One region of the Ferdinandcohnia sp. QZ13 genome, then DNA from elsewhere that is predicted to be linked to it. Evidence: predicted binding sites of a transcription regulator. Region 1 holds the regulator's gene; each other region holds the start of a gene.
What was found. The regulator LexA, encoded in region 1, represses DNA repair genes until DNA is damaged. The targets are predictions, from matches to a motif close to CGAACATATGTTCG.
Positions count from the first base shown of each region.

Region 2: the regulator LexA is predicted to act here: its motif matches at 1,276-1,289, upstream of uvrB (excinuclease ABC subunit UvrB).
Region 3: the regulator LexA is predicted to act here: its motif matches at 1,608-1,621, upstream of RGU12_RS01710 (YolD-like family protein).

Region 1 is NZ_JAVIVW010000001.1:501,267-504,557, forward strand. It holds gene tkt (transketolase) at 1-1,107, opposite strand, end outside; gene RGU12_RS02435 (DUF896 domain-containing protein) at 1,195-1,425, opposite strand; gene lexA (transcriptional repressor LexA) at 1,834-2,460, shown strand; gene RGU12_RS02445 (3-oxoacyl-ACP synthase III family protein) at 2,514-3,291, opposite strand, start outside.
Region 2 is NZ_JAVIVW010000015.1:1,114,696-1,117,986, reverse strand. It holds gene RGU12_RS19295 (ABC transporter substrate-binding protein) at 1-9, shown strand, start outside; gene RGU12_RS19290 (DUF2198 family protein) at 87-314, shown strand; gene RGU12_RS19285 (hypothetical protein) at 484-1,203, opposite strand; gene uvrB (excinuclease ABC subunit UvrB) at 1,396-3,291, shown strand, end outside.
Region 3 is NZ_JAVIVW010000001.1:331,946-335,236, reverse strand. It holds gene RGU12_RS01725 (YkyB family protein) at 1-15, shown strand, start outside; gene RGU12_RS01720 (hypothetical protein) at 271-675, opposite strand; gene RGU12_RS01715 (hypothetical protein) at 744-893, opposite strand; gene RGU12_RS01710 (YolD-like family protein) at 1,233-1,577, opposite strand; gene RGU12_RS01705 (hypothetical protein) at 1,812-2,012, opposite strand; gene RGU12_RS01700 (GntR family transcriptional regulator) at 2,769-3,291, shown strand, end outside.

The sequences.
Region 1 (3,291 bases):
TGCGATTGCATTTAATGCCTCACCAGATGACGCACGTGTTGCAAGCTTCTTACCTACTTCATAGACTGGTAACGTCTTTTCCCAACCCTCAGGTAGCCTACAATCTATCGCCATTTCTAGTTGTTTTCCAAGCTCAGTATTGCTTTCTTTATAATTGTTAAACAATTGATTCCATTCTTGCTCACTTTGTTCGCCAGCCTTTTTCACGGTTTCTTCAAAATGTTTATAGACCTCGCTTGGTACATGGAAGTCATTTTCAAATGTCCAATTATATGCTTCTTTTGTTAATTTTAATTCATCAGCACCTAATGGCTCACCATGTGCTTTTGATTTACCAGCACGATTAGGAGAACCATAGCCAATTGTTGTTCGAACCTCGATGAGTGTCGGACGGGTTAACTCTCCCTTTGCTTCCTCAATTGCCTTATCAATCGCATCAACATCATTACCATCTTCCACACGAAGATACTGCCAACCATAGGCCTTATAGCGTTGTTCAATGGATTCAGAAAAAGCCTGATCTAGGTCACCATCTAAAGAAATATCATTTGAATCATATAAAACAATTAAACGACCTAATTTTAAGTGACCTGCTAGTGATGAAGCTTCTCCTGAAACACCCTCCATTAAGTCACCATCTCCACAGATGGCATATGTAAAATGGTTTACAATTTCAAATGTGTCTTTATTGTAAACACCTGCTAAATGACGCTCGGCCATCGCCATCCCAACAGCCATAGCGATACCTTGCCCAAGCGGACCTGTAGTTGCATCAACCCCCGCTGTATGACCATATTCAGGATGCCCCGGTGTTTTGCTTCCCCATTGACGAAATTGCTTTAAGTCATCGATTGTTAAATCATAGCCTGATAAGTGAAGCATACTGTACAATAGTGCCGACCCATGTCCCGCTGAGAGAACAAAGCGGTCACGATTAAACCATTTTGGATTATTCGGATTGTGCTTCATATGTCTGGTCCATAGAGTATATGTCATTGGAGCTGCCCCCATTGGCATCCCTGGGTGACCTGAATTTGCTTTTTCAACAGCATCGATCGAAAGTGTTCGAATCGACGCAATCGACAAGTCAGTAATTGAATTCGTCATAAAACAAACATCCTTTCAAATAATTAATCGGTTCCTATGTAGTATGCACCAAAAGAAAAGAATACATAGAAATCTATGTATTCTTTGTTAATGCAATCTTTTCCGTTTGCTCTCTTTTAATTTTTCTGGAGTTACATCATTTCCCTCTGGGTCTACGACCGTTACCGAATGTAAGGTATTTGTCATTGAATTTCTAAAAACACGTAAATACTCTTGTCTAAGCTCTTGTTGTTCTTCTTTTTCTTTATCCGAAAGACCAACTGACTTTGCTTTTTTTGCAAGAGCATTGATCCGATTAAGTTTATCTTTTGAAAGCATCCGTATTTCTCCTTGTTTCATCTTTTCTAAATCATAGTTCATAGTACTAAATGAAAAGATTTTTTACAAGTATTCCACTTTGCTTAACTTAGCTAGCAGTGATAAAAACCATTCCCATACTTAATAAAACAAATAAGACATAATAGATAAATCCACTTTGTAATTTTTTCAACATGTTCATTTCCACTCCTACAGAATGTTTGTTCGTATTTTATGTTTTTATTATATACCGAACAAATGTTTTGTGTCAACAAAAATTCGAACTTATGTTTGTATAATCAAATAAAACATGCTATACTCTACTTAAGAATTTAGGTTTTTGTCGGACAGACACATGCTTAAAAACCGAACATAATAAAGAGCGAGAATTGAATACATATAAAAAAATATATAAGGGGATGAGTGTAGATGACGACAAAGCTTTCAAAAAGACAGCAGGACATATTGAACTACATTAAACAGGAAGTAAAAGATAAGGGCTACCCACCTTCAGTAAGGGAAATTGGAGAGGCAGTTGGGTTAGCATCGAGTTCAACAGTTCATGGCCATTTGTCCAGACTTGAAAGTAAAGGTTTGATAAGAAGAGACCCAACAAAGCCTCGTGCTATTGAAATATTACAGGCTGATACAAATGATACAATTCCAACTGCAAATGTTGTGAATGTCCCTGTCATTGGTAAGGTTACAGCGGGTCAACCAATCACAGCCATTGAAAATATTGAAGAGTATTTTCCACTACCTGATCGATTTGCTGCGCACGATGATCAAATCTTTATGCTTGAAATTATGGGTGACAGTATGATTGAAGCGGGTATTCTAGATGGAGACTACGTAATTGTTAAACAACAGCATTCAGCAAACAATGGGGATATTGTTGTTGCAATGACAGAAGAAGATGAAGCAACTGTAAAACGCTTCTTTAAAGAAAAAGACCATATTCGACTCCAGCCAGAAAACTCAATGCTCGAACCGATTATTTTAAAAAATGTAACCATTCTCGGAAAAGTTATCGGTGTATACCGTACAATCCATTAAATATGCAAAGGAACATTTCTTCATTGAAATGTTCCTTTTTAATTTTGAATATTTTATTTTCCCCAACGAAGTGCAATGCTTCCCCAACCAAGCCCAGCACCATACCCTGCAAGGATAACTAAATCTCCGTCTTTTATATTTTTATTTTTGACTTCTTCATATAAACCAATGCCTATTGTTGGAGCGGATGAATTTCCATAATGTTGTATCGTTTTAGTATGTACTTTTTCTATAGGAAACCCCAAAGTTTCAATTCCCTTTTCGATGATACGAAGGTTAGATTGATGTGGAATTATAAAATCAACATCAGATATGGCAAGGTTTGAAACTTCAAGAGCTTTATTGACTGCATAAGGAAATTTTTCAACCGCGAATTCAAAAACGGCCCTTCCATCCATGAAAATGGTTTTCTTTTCGGTTAGATGTAGGTATTTTCCACCACTTCCGTCCATTTGCATATTAATGCCGAGAATACCTTTTCCATCAGACACTCTTCCTAGAACAACTGCGGATGCTCCGTCCGCAAAAATCAAAGCAGTTTTTTTATCCATTGGATCAAGCAAAGTGGAACATTTATCCACAGCAACTACCAGCACATTTTGATAAAGTCCTGTTTGAACGAATTGCGCCCCTGTTGATAATGCAGTGATAAAACTTGAACATCCTGAATGGAGATCAAGACCCGCGCAAACTTTAGCTCCAATTTGGTCTTGTACGAGTGCTGCTGTGATGTGTGTATCGTGTGTATTTGTTCCGATAATGACTAAATCAATAATACTTGGATCGATACCAGCATCTTCAATCGCCCTTTTCCCTGCAATTACACACATT
Region 2 (3,291 bases), on a different contig from region 1:
TTTGAATAGCAAGGGTAAATTATGTGTTTTACTTTCGTTGTTTTGGTATATTAAATGTATGAAATTGTTGAAAGGACACGAATTTGATGCTATTGAAACTTTTGCTGGCGCTCATCCTTCCGGGTGTACTCGTCGTTTTCTTTACAAGGGTGACCTATAATTATTATGTGGGCTTCTTACTAGCGGTTGCTCTAATTGCTGCATCCATATATAAAGGATATGCAGATTCCATTTTTATCATCATTGCGGATATCATCTCGCTCGGAGCGGGATTTCTTTATGCAAGGAACATGGGGAAAAGGGCGAAAAAATAAAAGGGTATGTGAGGCCAGGGTTTTGTTAAGGACTCTTTGCTATATAAGATGAAGCGAAACCTCCTTCATCAAGCTTATGAAGGATTGAATGCCATTGATGTTGCTTCGGACGGTCCTTCATTAAGGAAATGAAGGACCGTTTTCCCTTAATGTTACTTCACAAAGTCCTTCACTTTTCCTCCATCTTCTCAAGCTCTGAAACGATCACCTTTTTAATTTCATCATCCCCTATTGCCCCATTATGAAAGGTGTTTGAATCCATCCAATAAAGCTGCCGAAAGCTAACCCCGTTATTTAGCTCGATTTCTAAAAAAATACGTTCCCCATCGAATTTATCGGTTACATGTAAACCATACGGATTATCCAGTTCAAGCTGATACCAAGCCTGGATAAATTGTTCCTTTGATTTGTATGAAAATGTATGTAGACGACTACCATCCTCGGTACTTTCAATGTAAATATTTTTTACCAACCCATCAAGTGGATAAAGCTCACCTGCTGTTTTTGCTTCCTTATTTTCATCAACAACATATACTTTATCCTCTGCTGCTACGATGAAAGAGGACGGGTACCCGTTTACCTCATAAATCGAAGTTCCTTTAGGCAGGTATGTGGCATCACCATTTTCCATCCTGTGATCACTGCATGCATGCTCATCCATCATGAAAGTCACCTTTCCTAGTTCTTCTCCCTTCTCAATTGAAATCGAGCCTTGTTCGTCATAAGAATCAGGAAAATCATGTTGATACTTTACATCGTTAATCATCAAAGCATCCAGCCATTCAACAATTTCTCCATTTGGACAACCTGATATTCTGACATTGTTATTGCATGAAACTAAAAAGCCCAATACGAAAACCAGAAGAAGGATTCTACACCCTTTTTTCATAAAACACCTCACCATGACATGTCTTTTTCCAAATTATAACATGTTTTATAACAGATATTTTAAATAAAAAATCGAATATCAGTTCGTATTTTTGTTTGTTTTAGGTTGGTTTGTGGTACAATGTTTCTATCTAGAAAAAGTCAGTGAAAAAACACATAAAACAGTTCAGAAAAAAGGATTGGAGGATTGCATGTGAAAGATCAATTTGAATTAGTATCTAAATATTCCCCACAAGGTGACCAACCAAAAGCAATTAAAGAGCTAGTGGAAGGGATCAAAGCGGGGAAAAAGTATCAGACTTTATTAGGTGCAACCGGAACAGGGAAAACATTTACGATCTCAAATGTAATCAAAGAAGTAAATCGACCAACCCTGATTATTGCCCATAATAAAACATTAGCTGGACAGCTTTATAGTGAGTTTAAAGAATTCTTTCCTAATAATGCTGTTGAATATTTTGTCAGCTATTATGATTACTTCCAGCCCGAGGCGTATGTTCCTTCATCTGATACATATATCGAAAAAGATTCAAGCGTGAATGATGAAATTGATAAACTGCGCCACTCTGCGACATCTTCGCTTTTTGAACGACGTGATGTCATCATCATTGCCAGTGTATCATGCATCTATGGTTTGGGTTCTCCAGAGGAGTATCGGGAACTTGTTGTGTCCCTACGTACTGGAATGGAAATCGAGCGTAATGAACTTTTGCATAAACTGGTGGATGTACAGTATGAACGAAATGATATTGACTTCCGTCGCGGGACCTTCCGTGTAAGAGGAGATGTAGTCGAAATATTCCCAGCCTCTCGTGATGAGCACTGTATTCGCGTGGAGTTTTTTGGTGATGAAATTGATCGGATTCGCGAGGTTGATGCTTTAACTGGTGAAATTCTAGGCGAACGTGAACATGTCGCCATTTTCCCAGCATCCCACTTCGTAACCCGTGAAGAAAAAATGCAAATCGCGATTAAAAATATTGAAGCGGAGCTTGAGGAACGGTTAGCAGACCTTCGTGAAGATGGTCAACTTCTTCAAGCACAACGACTTGAACAACGAACCAATTATGACTTAGAAATGATGCGTGAAATGGGCTTTTGCTCCGGAATCGAAAACTATTCACGTCATTTAACATTACGGCCACCTGGTTCAACACCATATACATTATTGGATTATTTTCCAGAAGATTTGCTAATTGTCGTAGATGAGTCGCATGTTACATTGCCTCAGATTCGAGGAATGTTCAATGGTGACCAAGCGAGAAAACAAGTATTGGTGGATCACGGATTCCGACTTCCATCGGCAATGGATAACCGTCCATTACGTTTTGAAGAATTCGAAAAGCATATCAACCAAATTATTAATGTCTCAGCAACACCTGGACCGTACGAAATTGAACACACCGATGAAATGGTGGAACAAATCATCCGTCCAACTGGATTGCTTGACCCTATTATTGATGTACGGCCAATTCAAGGTCAAATTGATGACCTATTAGGTGAAATCCAAGATCGCGTGAACAAAAATGAGCGTGTTCTTGTGACAACTTTAACGAAAAAAATGTCTGAGGATTTAACGGATTACTTAAAGGATATTGGAATCAAGGTAAACTATTTGCACTCAGAAATTAAAACGCTTGAGCGGATTGAAATTATCCGCGATCTGCGTATGGGGAAATATGATGTTCTTGTAGGAATTAACCTCCTTCGTGAAGGATTAGATATTCCAGAGGTTTCACTTGTTGCCATTCTTGATGCCGATAAGGAAGGGTTCCTCCGTTCAGAACGTTCGCTTATTCAGACCATTGGCCGTGCAGCTAGAAATGCAAACGGAAGAGTCATTATGTATGCAGATAAAATCACGAATTCAATGGAAATCGCGATTAATGAAACAAAGCGACGTCGTGAGATTCAAGAGGAATACAACAAGAAGCATGGTATTACACCACAGACCATTCAAAAAGAAATACGAGATGTCATACGTGCAACGGTGGCAGCAGAGGAAACGGAAAATTACGAAGCAGCACCTAAACTAACAGGACTATCGAAAAAAGAACGCGATAAAGTGATAGCTGACATGGAAAAAGAA
Region 3 (3,291 bases), 170 kb from region 1:
TGGTTTCTACAATAATATTTGATCTGGAAACAGTTTTTCATTGGTTACTACTTGTATTCGAAACGACTGTCTTTATCGACTTTGTATTTATTATTCAAAGTTCTTTTTCAACATTAGTTCTCTATCTTTGCATACCCGCTCCTCTGTTTAAAAGAGCGAAGCGGGATGCTTTGTTACATATTTTAGGCAGGTTCATTCTTAAGAGGATATAACAGTATGTATTGACTTTTTGATTTTCGTATTGACAGGCTCGACATCCATAAATATATTCTATTTTTCCTTGTATTCTTCGATGATCTGAAGTGTTCTGTTGATTCCCACATTGTATATCAACAGTTTTAAAAGATTTTCTCGCTCCGAATCTGTGACAAAAAATTTCCCATCGTAAACTTCCATTTGTACGGGAGAATAATTACTATATAAGTTGTAATCAACTAATTGCCCCTCTTCTTTCAGCTTTAAATCATTACGCACCTGGACCACCCTCTCCTTCTTTGGTAGCATTTTTGCAATCCTTCGGATATATTCAATGTTTTGCCCTGTTTCTTTTGAAATTACTGTTATTTCCTTCTCTTCTTTTAGCATATCTAGTACTTTTACAATCAAATGCAAAGTTTCTCTTTCTATTCTTTCATCACGTTCACGATAGAATTCTGCAAAAGGTGAACCACCCATGCCAACAACCCTTACTAGTTTTTGTCACAATATGCGTTTGTAAACCCTGCTATAGCCTAATTAATAGTTCATTCTTCGTCATACTCTATATCTTTACAGATATCATTGACTAAATGCCATAGTGCATTATTTTCTTTGTTTTTAGGTTCTAGCTCCTTACAGACTCTTTCAACAGCCCTTATAAATTCTTCAGGTAAAGAATCATCCTTATGTTCCACTTATACTCCTGTTCTTTTGCTATCATGGCTTTTTGTACGGAAAACTGGACAGGTACCATTTAAATTTGTGTTCCTTTTTTAATAATATAATTTATTTAAATGCTTTTATAAGTAGAGAAGTTTTAAAATGTACAACCCTCTTCTATGCTGAACAGAGAGAAGCGGGACTTTTCGTCAGGTATTCTCGAGAGGATTCATCATAAAATCGGTTTTCAATTGATTAGTGATTCCCCTAAACGAACTTTACTTCTCAGTTAGCAAGATTTGTTTCCAAATTGTTGAATACAACAGTTCCATCTTAGTTATACCCATTATTCTTTTCAAGGTTTAAAGCACCAGTTACTTACCATCACAATTCAATATAACTTTAACAATGTCGCTTAGCCTTACCTTGTGTATTTCGTTAAATTTATCTAAAATTCTTAACTCATACCTTATTTGATCGATATAATGTACTTTTCCAGTTAGTAATTGGAATTCTCCATTTTCGTACAGAGTAAACACTAGGTCTTGGTTATACTCCATTGCACTACATATCGATTGGTTTATTTCTTCTAATAGATGTTCATCTAGGATAGATTTTTCAACCTTTTTATAATCCCAATCCACCTTGTTATGAGATGCCACCATTTCAGGTAACATAAATGCAGCCCCCCATTTTATTTTCCCACGATCTTTTATCACTTTAGTCCCTCCTTATAAAATCATTATATGCGAATGTATGTTCGATTAACAATTAAATTAAAATGATTTGGTTAGATTTGAATGCTAAAAAAAATAAACGTTAATCCTTCTTTTTAGATTAACGCAAGATAAAACAAGTTCATATATCCTCTGTTATGTCACTTTTAAGGCAATAAAAAACATGCAGTTATTAAGTTGCATGTTCGTTAACGGTTTTTTGTTAAAAAGGAAAGCCTACTTCCCCATCCATTTGTTTATGTACTCCCAAAAAACATCATTAAATAAAAGGGTAACTACCCAATTAAAGGTGAAAAAAGCAGCGCCTATGATTGTTAATTGATTTGTGATACTTGCTACAATATGAAGATAAGTTGAAGCGATAACGATAGATAATCCCACCAAATTCATATAATATTTAAACTTGTTCAAATCCATCTTGTAACACCTTTTGTGTTTTTTTAGTCTAATTATTACCGTTTTGTTAACTTACTATGCAGCTGTAATATGTATATTACTTCGAAGTTCAAACTTGGCTAGTTTAGTCCGGACAAGCAAACAATATAGGTTTGGATAATTAATGTTCGAAATGGTGAAAGCTAAGTTCTAACCTCTGTTCCGGTTGGATCCTTTTACTTTCACACACCACAACAGACGAAGATTTAAAAAAACTAAAAATCTTAAAACATAGAAAAAGACTTCAGAACCCCAATGTACATATGGATATAACCGTTGCAATCATTCTAATGTGAGTTTTCAAGTATATATAAACCCGAAATTTAACCATATCAGACTAAAAATGAACCTTCCATCAAAAGAAAAGCTTCCAATGAAATGCGAACAATATCACAATGGTTTCTATAAATAATATTTGCTCAGGAAATCATCAAATTTGCTACTACCTTGTGATTATATAATATTTTTTTGTTTGAATGTATTCATCCAATAAAATATCCTATGAATGTAAACAGAGCTAAAATGTGCAAGCAGTGAATAAAAACTTATATATTTTAAGTTCTTTAATATAATTTCTATATTTTGTTAATGCTCCTCGAGTACCTTTTTCATTATCTATAATAGAAAATTTTATATACTAACTTACATTACTATGATAGTTAAAGTACAATTAAAATAAATAAAATATAACATAAAAAATAAGTCCAAATATTAAATTTCTCAAGAAAGGATATTATCATGAATAACTTTATTACCTTTTCTAATGATAACAATCAAAGCCAAAGTAATTCATTGCCTGACGAAATTGCACATTATATTCTGAATCAAATATTTACTGGAAAACTAGAACAAGGAACAAGATTAATTGAATCAAATATAGCGAAGGAACTTAACGTAAGTAATATTCCAGTTAGAGAAGCATTCTATATTTTACAAAACACCGGAATTGTGGAGAGACTACCGAGAAAAGGTGTTCGAGTAAAGACAATTTCACAAGAAGAAATTAAAGAATATACTGTTGCACTAAAAGAATTATATCAAATCGCTATATCTTATTCAGTTCCAAACTGGAATGAAGAACATCGATTGAATATAAACAAACTACTAATCGAAGCTAAGGAAAAACTAGTTCGCGGAAAAGTCGTTGAATATATTTCAATATGTGATCAAATAACTTCCTACATTTTTAAAGTGGCCGGAAATGAAGTTTTCCTTAGATTTTATTCTGAAATCACATATATCACAACAGCCTATTGCCAAA